3 regions of the Bacillus sp. JJ1533 genome follow, and region 1 is predicted to be linked to each of the others. Evidence: riboswitches for the same ligand, from Rfam matches in the RefSeq annotation. Region 1 holds a riboswitch; each other region holds the start of a gene.
What was found. Region 1 has a riboswitch for S-adenosylmethionine ahead of V7138_RS20580 (methionine ABC transporter ATP-binding protein). Riboswitches for the same ligand answer to the same signal wherever they lie in the genome.
Positions count from the first base shown of each region.

Region 2: linked by a shared signal. The riboswitch ahead of V7138_RS01360 (hypothetical protein) and the one ahead of V7138_RS20580 (methionine ABC transporter ATP-binding protein) in region 1 are both predicted to bind S-adenosylmethionine.
Region 3: linked by a shared signal. The riboswitch ahead of V7138_RS00035 (PLP-dependent aspartate aminotransferase family protein) and the one ahead of V7138_RS20580 (methionine ABC transporter ATP-binding protein) in region 1 are both predicted to bind S-adenosylmethionine.

Region 1 covers NZ_JBALOV010000038.1:89,203-92,486, forward strand. The annotation lists gene V7138_RS20570 (MetQ/NlpA family ABC transporter substrate-binding protein) at 1-433, opposite strand, end outside; gene V7138_RS20575 (methionine ABC transporter permease) at 448-1,152, opposite strand; gene V7138_RS20580 (methionine ABC transporter ATP-binding protein) at 1,145-2,170, opposite strand; SAM riboswitch class I at 2,292-2,397, opposite strand; gene V7138_RS20585 (O-acetylhomoserine aminocarboxypropyltransferase/cysteine synthase family protein) at 2,508-3,284, opposite strand, start outside.
Region 2 covers NZ_JBALOV010000003.1:70,771-74,054, forward strand. The annotation lists gene V7138_RS01355 (nuclear transport factor 2 family protein) at 279-749, shown strand; SAM riboswitch class I at 1,126-1,228, shown strand; gene V7138_RS01360 (hypothetical protein) at 1,327-1,659, shown strand; gene V7138_RS01365 (hypothetical protein) at 1,794-2,414, opposite strand; gene V7138_RS01370 (GyrI-like domain-containing protein) at 2,501-2,986, opposite strand.
Region 3 covers NZ_JBALOV010000001.1:7,448-10,731, reverse strand. The annotation lists gene V7138_RS00040 (aldo/keto reductase) at 1-731, shown strand, start outside; SAM riboswitch class I at 819-924, shown strand; SAM riboswitch class I at 1,182-1,293, shown strand; gene V7138_RS00035 (PLP-dependent aspartate aminotransferase family protein) at 1,382-3,181, shown strand.

The DNA of each region.
Region 1 (3,284 bases):
TGCTCATGATGATTTTTGCACCATCAGGAAGCTCTTTTAAACTACTATATTTTTTAGAATATACTCCAATTGGCTCTTTATGGATTTCTCCAACACTTACAAAATCAAAGTCCGGATTTTCCTCTAATTGTAACTCTAAATAACCAGGTGTTTGGAAGTAGTTTGCATCAAGCTCTTTTTCATGAAGGGCTACGTTTGGCAAAATGTAATCAGTAAACACTTCAATTTTAAGGTCAATTCCTTTTTCCTTTAATAAAGGTTTAGCTTCTTCAAGCACTTCGGCATGTGGAACTGCTGATGCACCAACGATTAATTCTTTATTGCCTTCAGCTTCTTTTGTGTTGCCACCCTCATCTGTTTTATCACCTGACCCACAAGCAGCTAATGTAAGGGAAAATAATCCAATTAATAATACAAAAAGAAATTTTTTCATTTGTGTTCCTCCTGTTATCTCTTATCTGTTTGTTTTGTAAAGTAATCACCCACGAATTGAATGATAAATACCAAAATTAATATTGCAATTGTGGCAATAAATGTAATGACTGGTTTGTTACTTTGGAAGCCATATAGATAGGCAAAATGACCTAATCCACCAGCACCGATAACACCGGCCATAGCAGTGAAGCCTACTAATGAAATCGCAGTCACTGTAATCCCTGAGATTAAGGCTGGTAGGGATTCTGGAATTAATACTTTAAAAATAATGGTCGAATTAGTTGCTCCCATTGAATGAGAAGCCTCAATTACACCTTTATCTATTTCACGTAAAGCAATTTCAACCATTCTTGCGTAAAACGGTGCCGACCCTATAATTAAGGACGGTAATGCCGCATTCGGTCCTAGCATTGAACCCATTACAATTTTCGTAAAAGGTATTAATAATACAATAAGGATAATAAATGGTATGGATCGAAAAATATTAACAAGTGCAGACACAATTCGATTTACCACAGAATTTTCCCAGGCATTCCCTTTATCCGTTAAAAAGAGGACCAATCCTAAAAACAGACCTATAATAAAGGTTGCAAGCACCGAAATCCCAGTCATATATAAGGTTTCTTGGGTTGCTTCCCAGAGATTTCCCCAATTTAATGCTTGATAATCTTTAACCTGTTTTTCCCATTTAAGAAGTTCCTGGAATTGTTCAAACATTTTCAATCACCTCAGCTTCTACTCGTTGTTTCCGAATAAATTCAATGGCTGAAGTAACCTCATTCAGTCCACCAGCAAGATGAATGAACAATGTACCATAAGATCCATTTTGGGTTTGTGAAATCTTTCCTTGTAAAATATTCACTTCAACATTAAAGTCTCGGATTAAAGAAGTGATTAATGGTTTTTCTGCATCTTCCCCAACAAAAGTGAGCTGAACGACTCTTCCATTTGGATAACGCTCAAGCAAATGCTCAATCATTTCTTTTGTTTCCTCAGGCTCTGTCACTTGCTGCACAAAACGTTTAGTTATTTGAGCTTGTGGCTTTTTAAACACATCAAGCACCTTTCCTTGCTCAACAATTGCGCCATTTTCCATAACGGCAACACGGTGACAAATTTTACGGATAACGTGCATTTCGTGGGTAATTAATACAATCGTTAATCCTAATCGTTCATTGATATCTACAAGCAAATCTAAGATTGAGTCAGTCGTTTGCGGGTCTAATGCAGATGTTGCCTCGTCACATAGCAAAACCTTCGGGTTATTAGCTAGTGCTCGTGCGATACCTACCCTTTGCTTTTGACCGCCACTTAGCTGTGAAGGATAAGCATCTTCTCTTCCTTCTAATCCGACTAGCTTAATCAACTCTGTCACTCGTTCTTCACGTTTGGCTCTCGGAACTTTCGCGATCTCAAGTGGAAATGATATATTTTCTCTCACTGTTCGCGACCATAAAAGGTTGAAGTGCTGAAAGATCATGCTTATTTCTTGACGTGCGTCACGCAAAGCTTTTCCTTTTATAGAAGTGATATCATGGCCAGCAACTGAAACTGTACCTTCAGTTGGATTTTCGAGACCATTCAGCAAACGAATAAGTGAGCTTTTACCAGCACCACTGTACCCGATAATGCCAAAAATTTCACCTTCATTGATTTCCAAGTTAATATCATTAACTGCTGTAACAGAATTGTTTTTCGTCTTATAAATCTTCTTCACATTTTTTAGTGTTATCACGTAATTCACCTTCTATCTAAAGAGAACTATGTTTAGTTTATACGATATAAAAAGTAATTACTAATTGAAAAAGCCTTTCTGCAATTAAAAGAGCAGAAAGGCACCGTTATCTGATTCCTTCCTCTCATCTTCCAAAGCTTTGCTTTGTGTGAATTGGCACCTTTTCAACAGATGTTGACGGTTGCTGGGCTTCATCGGGCACATCCCTCCACCACTCTAAATAAGAGTAATCATATTTATTTACTTTTTATCGTACTAAACAACTCGAAGGTTATCTTATCACCTGCAAGGTAAGGTGTCAATGGAAAAACATGACTAATGTACCAATGTTAATTCGTTAGATTGTTGGTAAAGGTGTAACTGAACTAGTTCCATTTGCTGCTTTAATGGCTTGCTCTAAATCCTCTAAAAGATCTTCTATATTCTCAATTCCAACCGATAAGCGAACTAAGTCTTCTGAAACACCTGATAATTTTAGATCTTCTGGACTCAATTGTTGGTGTGTAGTGCTAGCTGGGTGGATGATTAAACTCTTCGCATCGCCAACGTTTGCAACATGTGACCAAAGCTCCACATTATTGATTAATTTCTCTCCAGCTTCTTTTCCGCCTTTAATACCGAATACAACAACAGATCCAGCACCCTTTGGCAGGTATTTATCTGCTAATTGTTTGTTAGGGTGATCGTCTTCACCAGGATACAATACCCATTCAACCCCAGGATGATTTTTAAGATATGAAACAACTTTTTTCGTATTTGCGATATGTTCCTTCATACGAACATGTAATGTCTCAAGACCCAGGTTAAACTGGAATGAATTAAAAGGACTCAAAGCTGGACCTAGATCGCGAAGAAGTTGAACTCTCGCTTTGATGATATAAGCAACAGGTCCTAAAGCATCGGCAAAGACTAAATCATGGTAGCTTGGGTCTGGCGTTGTAAATCCTGGGAATTTTGGTGAATTCCAATCAAATTTACCACCATCAACAATAATTCCACCCATCGTTGTTCCATTCCCTAGTAACCACTTTGTAGCAGAATGTACAACAATATCTGCCCCATGCTCAATTGGTCTACATAAGTATGGTGTTGCAAATGTATTGTCAATAATTAA
Region 2 (3,284 bases), on a different contig from region 1:
TCTTTACGCCTAGGTCTATAAAAAAGGTGCATGACCCCCATGCGGAAACGTTTATCCGTAAAGAGAACAGGCACCATCAACTGTTCATATATTCCAAAATGTTAGAATCCATTGTAATGGTGTAAGCTCACTCCTATTTTTCAGACAATTTTATTGAAATGTTGGATAAACGACATTTCTCCATTTCTATTGGTACATTCGTTTTTTTCCTCCTGTTACTATAAAGTCACAAAGCAATTGCAAACCAATTTTATTAAAAAATGAGAGGAGAATTTAACATGAATATGCAATTTGCAAAAACACTTTTGGACCATTTTAATTATGATGGGCAGGATAAGGCCTTGGCGATGTTTGCAGATGATGGTGTATTTGAGGACTTCACGATTGGATTTCGCATGGAGGGTAAGGAGCAACTAACCTCCCTTTTCCGTGGATTCTTTGACCCTGACCAAATGAAACATACGTTTAATGCCCTTAGTTACAAAGGTAACGAGAATGGTGGTGCGATCGAGTACACATGGGAAATGCAAACGAAGGAATTTATGGGGGTTCCAACAAACGGCCAACTAGTAAACCTTCGTGGAACTATGGTAATCACCTTGAAGGATGGAAAGATTACGAGTCTTATCGACTACTATGACGCTGCTAGCGAAATTCTTAAATTAAAGGAGAATACTCAACCAATTCAGGCTAAAGAAAATAAAATCACTCGATTATTCAAAGCTTTATTTAAACGAAAAGCAAGCTAAGCTATTTATTTTTTAAACGTGTGCAAGAGCCAAAATATCATCTTATACAAGTATTGAGAGGAGATTTAGTATGAATATACAATTTGCAGAACAACTTTTAAATAATTTCACCTATGAAGGACAAGAAAAAGCTTTAAATATGTTTACGGATGATGGTGTTTTCGAGGATTTTACTTTTGGATTCCGCAAGGAAGGTAAAGACCAACTAACTTCCCTATTTAGTGGATTCTTTGATCCAAGTCAGATGAAGCATACGTTCAAGGCACTGAGTTATAAGGGTGACGAGAATGGTGGTGCTATCGATTATACATGGGAAATGCAAACAAAAGAGTTTTTGGTACCTACTTGGTGTAGGTATAATATATATAGTTCAATAAGGTTATCAAGAGTGAACGAGAGTCCTGGCTCAATGACTTCACAGCAACCTGCCAATAGGTAAGGTGCTCCAACCAGCAAAGCAATGCTTTGAATGATGACGATCGGCTTAGGCTCTTTGTTGCGTTCATACGCAATGAAGAGCCTTTTTCATTGCTTTCATTCTTGTACTTTATTGATTTAAAGTTTAGGAGGAAAAAAGATGAATACTTCGGGATTTATAAGAGAAATGATGTCAAAAAATACGGTGGGAGAAAAATTTTTGATTCAGGTTGCGACTTGCATTGAGCAAGAGCTGCAGGAATGGGATCCAGATTTTAAAGTGATCGTAATGAAGCTCAAAAACTATGAATTGGCTGTTACATGTACACAAGAATCTCTCCAACTTACAATTACAGAAACAGAGATAAAAACCCTTCAACAAAGAGATCCGTATGCCCTAGATCGAAAACTATGGAGGGTTCTAGAGCAACAAGGCCTTCAGATCAAACGAGGTTCAGGAAATTATTTAGGATATGTATTTATGAAAAAGTAGGATATTTATGGCCTAACCCCAAGCACAGTAATGCTTTAATGCACTGGTGGCAGGCCCATCATAGTACTTTTGTGTCACTGGTCACATATGTACCTATTTGTCTATCAAATTGTTATATTTCTCATCTCACTGGTTCAACCAAAAATCAAACTAAAAATACGTTCATACGCATCATAGATTTTATTTGCCTCTTCAGGTTGTTTGAACTCATCTTGATATTGACCGACAAACAAATCTAATTCACGAAAATCAATCAAAATATTTACCAAAACTTTTGGAATTTCCTCCCACGAATAAATCTCGTCAATAATACGTGTTAATTCATGGTAGATTCTTTCAAATTGTTGTTCATCCATTCCTTTGCCAGTTTGAAGTTTTTTAAAAAAATTTCCGTTTTCGTTGATTTTCTCAATCAACCTGACAATCACTCTGGCTCTTTCGGGTTCTATTTCTCCTTTATCTTTCGTACATCTTTGAATCAGCTTTTTGGTATTTTCGGCTGCGTTCTTAATACGGACTGATTCTTCACCACCATATATTAAAGAAAAGTTGTACAGTTCATCGTATAGTCCAACTAAAGTATGGACGACTTCTCCCGGAATACTTGTACGATTCTCCCATTCATCCGCACAGACGGTGAGAGCCTTAACTAACCTTTCATACTCCTTTTCATGGAATCCATTTCCCATTCTTAGTTCTACGAGTAAATTTATTTCTGACTGTTCAAAGGCGTCTATGATCTCTTTGTCTTTCACAATCTCACTCTCCTCTGAAAAGGTCTTGGAAAAACAAGGGGCTGTTGCAATTTTTCAAGGTGAAGTGTTGGAACCATCTCTCTGTTCTACTTTTTAACAATCGGTATATAAATATCAAAATGCGGATCACTAGGGTCGCGTTCCACTGGATAATGTTCATGTTTTATTGGCATATATGAATCATAGTAAACTACACCTGGTTCCCTAAATGCGGTATAATCGCTATCAAATAACCATTCATGTAGGTCGGTATACGTCTTTTGTATATCCTCCCCTTTGTGATGTGTTGTCTTCACATAAGTCAATTGAGGAACCTTTATTTCTATCATCCCATCAGGAATTTCCTGACTGTTACTTACTTCATATACTGCATAATGCACGAAACCATTTTCAATTACATGATAAGAGAGTCCTAATTGAACATGGGGGTTCAGCTTGTCATCTAACTCATTGGCACGTTCTTCTATTTGCCGAATAACGTTTTTTAATTTAGGGACAATCTCAGAGAATGTCCCTTCCCACTTTAATCCTACTGCCCGATAGCCAGGTAATGTAACAATTTCATAACCCACTTTATTTCCTCCTTCTCAAAAAAGTGTCGCAAGTTTACTAGTTTACAATTTCAATAACTATGTAGCCCATCTACTCATTATTTTATCATCTTCAATAACCTAATACATATTGTAAAAACGAGGGGACTGTTCAGCATTTTAAGTGAATCGTTTGAACCGCCCCACTGTTCCCATGGCACTTTTTATGGAATACCAATTTGATCGATATTTTGAATGTAAGTGAATCGTCACATTTCGAAAATTTTCTACGCTAAGTGAATATGAATCTAAAAAGTCGAATTCCTCTTACGCGAAGGAT
Region 3 (3,284 bases), on a different contig from region 1:
AGGGTGATATTTTTGATCCGAAAAATTATAGCTATGAACAAGTAAGCCGTTACTGTGAAGACAGCCTTCGCAGACTGAATCGAGAGGCTATTGACTTGTATCAAATTCATTGTCCGGCGACAGAGATATTAAGGGATGGTAGCGTGTTTGAAGTACTTGACCGCTTGCAAAGTGAAGGGAAAATCCGCAATTATGGTGTAAGTGTCGAAACTGTAGAGGAAGGGCTAATTTGCTTGGGAAATCCTAACGTGAAGAGCTTGCAGATTATTTTTAATATATTCCGTCAAAAACCATTGGAAGCTTTAATTCCAGAAGCCTACAAAAAAGGTGTCGGCTTACTCGTTAGATTGCCACTAGCAAGCGGATTGCTAACTGGAAAATTTACAGCGAATCATGTTTTTGAAGAAGATGATCACCGTCGCTATAACGAAAATGGTGAATCATTCAATGTGGGTGAAACATTTGCCGGTCTCGGTTTTAAAAAAGGTGTGGAACTTGCTGACCAGTTAACATGGATTGCAGAAGGCCGAAGCTCAATGGCGAGTGCAGCCCTTCGTTGGATTTTAGACCACGAAGAAATAACATGTATTATTCCTGGATTCAAAAACGTCAAACAAGTTCAAGATAATTTAACCGCATTAGAGGAAAAAACTTTTTCAAATGAAGAAAAAGAAAGGATTCAACACTTTTACCATGAGCGTGTGAAGGATGTTATTAGAGGCGCTTATTAAATTTTTTTGACGAACGGATCCGAATGCTATTGACTAAATTATCAAAAATGTTTAACATTCTTATTATAAACTTTAATAATGAAATTCTTCTTATCAAGAGAGGTGGAGGGACTGACCCTGCGAAGCCTCGGCAACCAGCATATGTAAGCCCGGTGCCAAGTTCAGAGGATGTTTTTTATTCCGAAGATGAGAAGGTGGACGAATTCGAATATGTATTTATGGATATTCCTTGTACCCCTTCTGTTTTTTTACAGAAGGGGTTTGTTGTTTTATTTAAGAGAAAGGTGACCAAGGGTACCACTTTTCCTAGTATTAAATAAGTTCAGGGAAGTGTTAATTTTATAAATAAAAATATTTTTCGAATAATACATTGACTGAAAAAATAAACTATTCTATAATACTTTATATAATTCAAGAATTAACGTATTAGTGCGTCAATTTAATAAAGATTTCTTATCCAGAGAGACTGAGGGAACAGGCCCGAAGAAGTCCGGCAACCTTCAAGTGAAAGCTTGAAAAGGTGCTAATTCCTGCGGGTGCAAATGCACCTGAAAGATAAGATGAGGCCCCCTCTTCTTATGTTGAGGGGGTTTTTTTATAATAGCGAGCATCAAATCCTAGTAAACTTTTAAAAATTTGGAGGGAACATTATGACAAAACAATATGAAACTTATGATGATGAGACAATACTTTTACATGGAGGGCAATCCCCAGATCCGACAACGGGTTCCCGTGCAGTGCCGATTTATCAAACTAGTTCATTTGTATTCCATAACACTGACCATGCTCAAAGTCTATTTAGCCTTGATGAGTCAGGTAATATTTATTCTCGAATCGGTAATCCAACTGTTGATGTACTTGAAAAACGAATTGCATTATTGGAGGATGGTGTCGCAGCTGTAGCAACGTCATCAGGGATGGCGGCGATTGCTCTTTCCATTATGAACGTGGCGGAAGCAGGAGATGAAATTGTAGCAGCTTCTAATTTATATGGCGGAACTTATAACCTATTCGCTGTTACACTTCCTAAATATGGAATTAAGACGCATTTCGTTGACCCAACAGATCCTGAAAATTTTAGAAAAGCAATCACGCCGAAAACAAAGGCTGTATTTGCTGAAACGATTGGAAACCCAAGCTTGCATGTATTAGATATTGAAGCAGTATCAGCGATTGCACATGAAAATGGAGTACCGCTCATTATTGATAATACATTTGCATCTCCATATGTTTGTAAACCAATCCAATACGGTGCTGATATCGTGGTTCACTCAGCAACAAAGTGGATAGGCGGACATGGAACGACAATTGGTGGGTTAGTCGTTGATGGAGGACGTTTCAATTGGAACAGTGAAAAGTTCCCAGGTTTTACAGAGCCAGATCAAAGTTATAACGGAATAATATACGCAAATGAATTTGGAACTTTGGCGTTCAGTACGAAGCTTAGAGTTCAACTTTTAAGAGATTTTGGTTCTTCTTTAAGCCCACATAGTGCATTCCTATTGATACAGGGCCTTGAGACATTACACCTACGAATTGAAAAGCACAATGAAAATGCACTGAAAGTAGCCAAATTCTTAAAAGACCATCCTGCAGTTGAATGGGTTTCATACCCTGGCCTTGAAGAACATCCAGCACATGAACTAGCAACTAAATATTTACGTTCTGGATATGGTTCGATCGTAAACTTTGGCATTAAGGGTGGTAGAGAAACTGGTAAAAAAGTGATTAATAATATTGCGCTATGGTCACATGTAGCGAACGTAGGAGACGCTAAGTCACTTATTATACACCCTGCATCAACAACCCATCAGCAGTTAAGTGCGGAAGAGTTAGTAAAAACAGGAGTAAGTGAAGAGTTAATCCGTCTTTCAGTTGGAATTGAATCATACCGTGATTTAGTAAATGATTTAGACCAGGCATTCTATGAAGCGACGGGCATTTCATCAAAGGGTGAACAAAAAGGTGAAACAGCGGTTAACGATGAGGGAGTTATACGTTGGGCACTTCAATCTACATTTATTCGTGAAATCGTTGACGGCAAGGAAGTTCAGCGACCAAAACGAATTGCGGTTGTGGGACTTAGCGGTAATCCAGCGCGACCAAGCTACAGACTTGCACGTAAAATGCAGCGACTCGGCTATAAAATTGTCCCGGTTAACCCAAGAGAAACAGAAGTACTTGGTGAACAGGCTTATCCAGACTTAGCATCTATTCCGTTTGAAATAGATATTGTTCAAGTATTCCGCAGCCCTGAAGCAGCGATTGGTGTAGCGGCAGAAGCAGCAAAAATACAGCCCAAAGTTTTCTGGTTACAAGAAGGTGTTATTTCTCCAAGGGCAGTTGAGGTTGCGAAAGAAGCAGGTCTTGAGGTCGTTCAAAACAGATGTACGTATAAGGAAGCACAGCGTCTCAGAGGTTCCATTGTTACTTATGCCTGTGAAATTTAATACAGGTAAGGAATCAGATAAAGGACGGAATTTAACTAGGAATCTAACAAAATTAGCTGATGACTGATTTTACAATAAATAACTAAGGGATGGGTGCGTACTG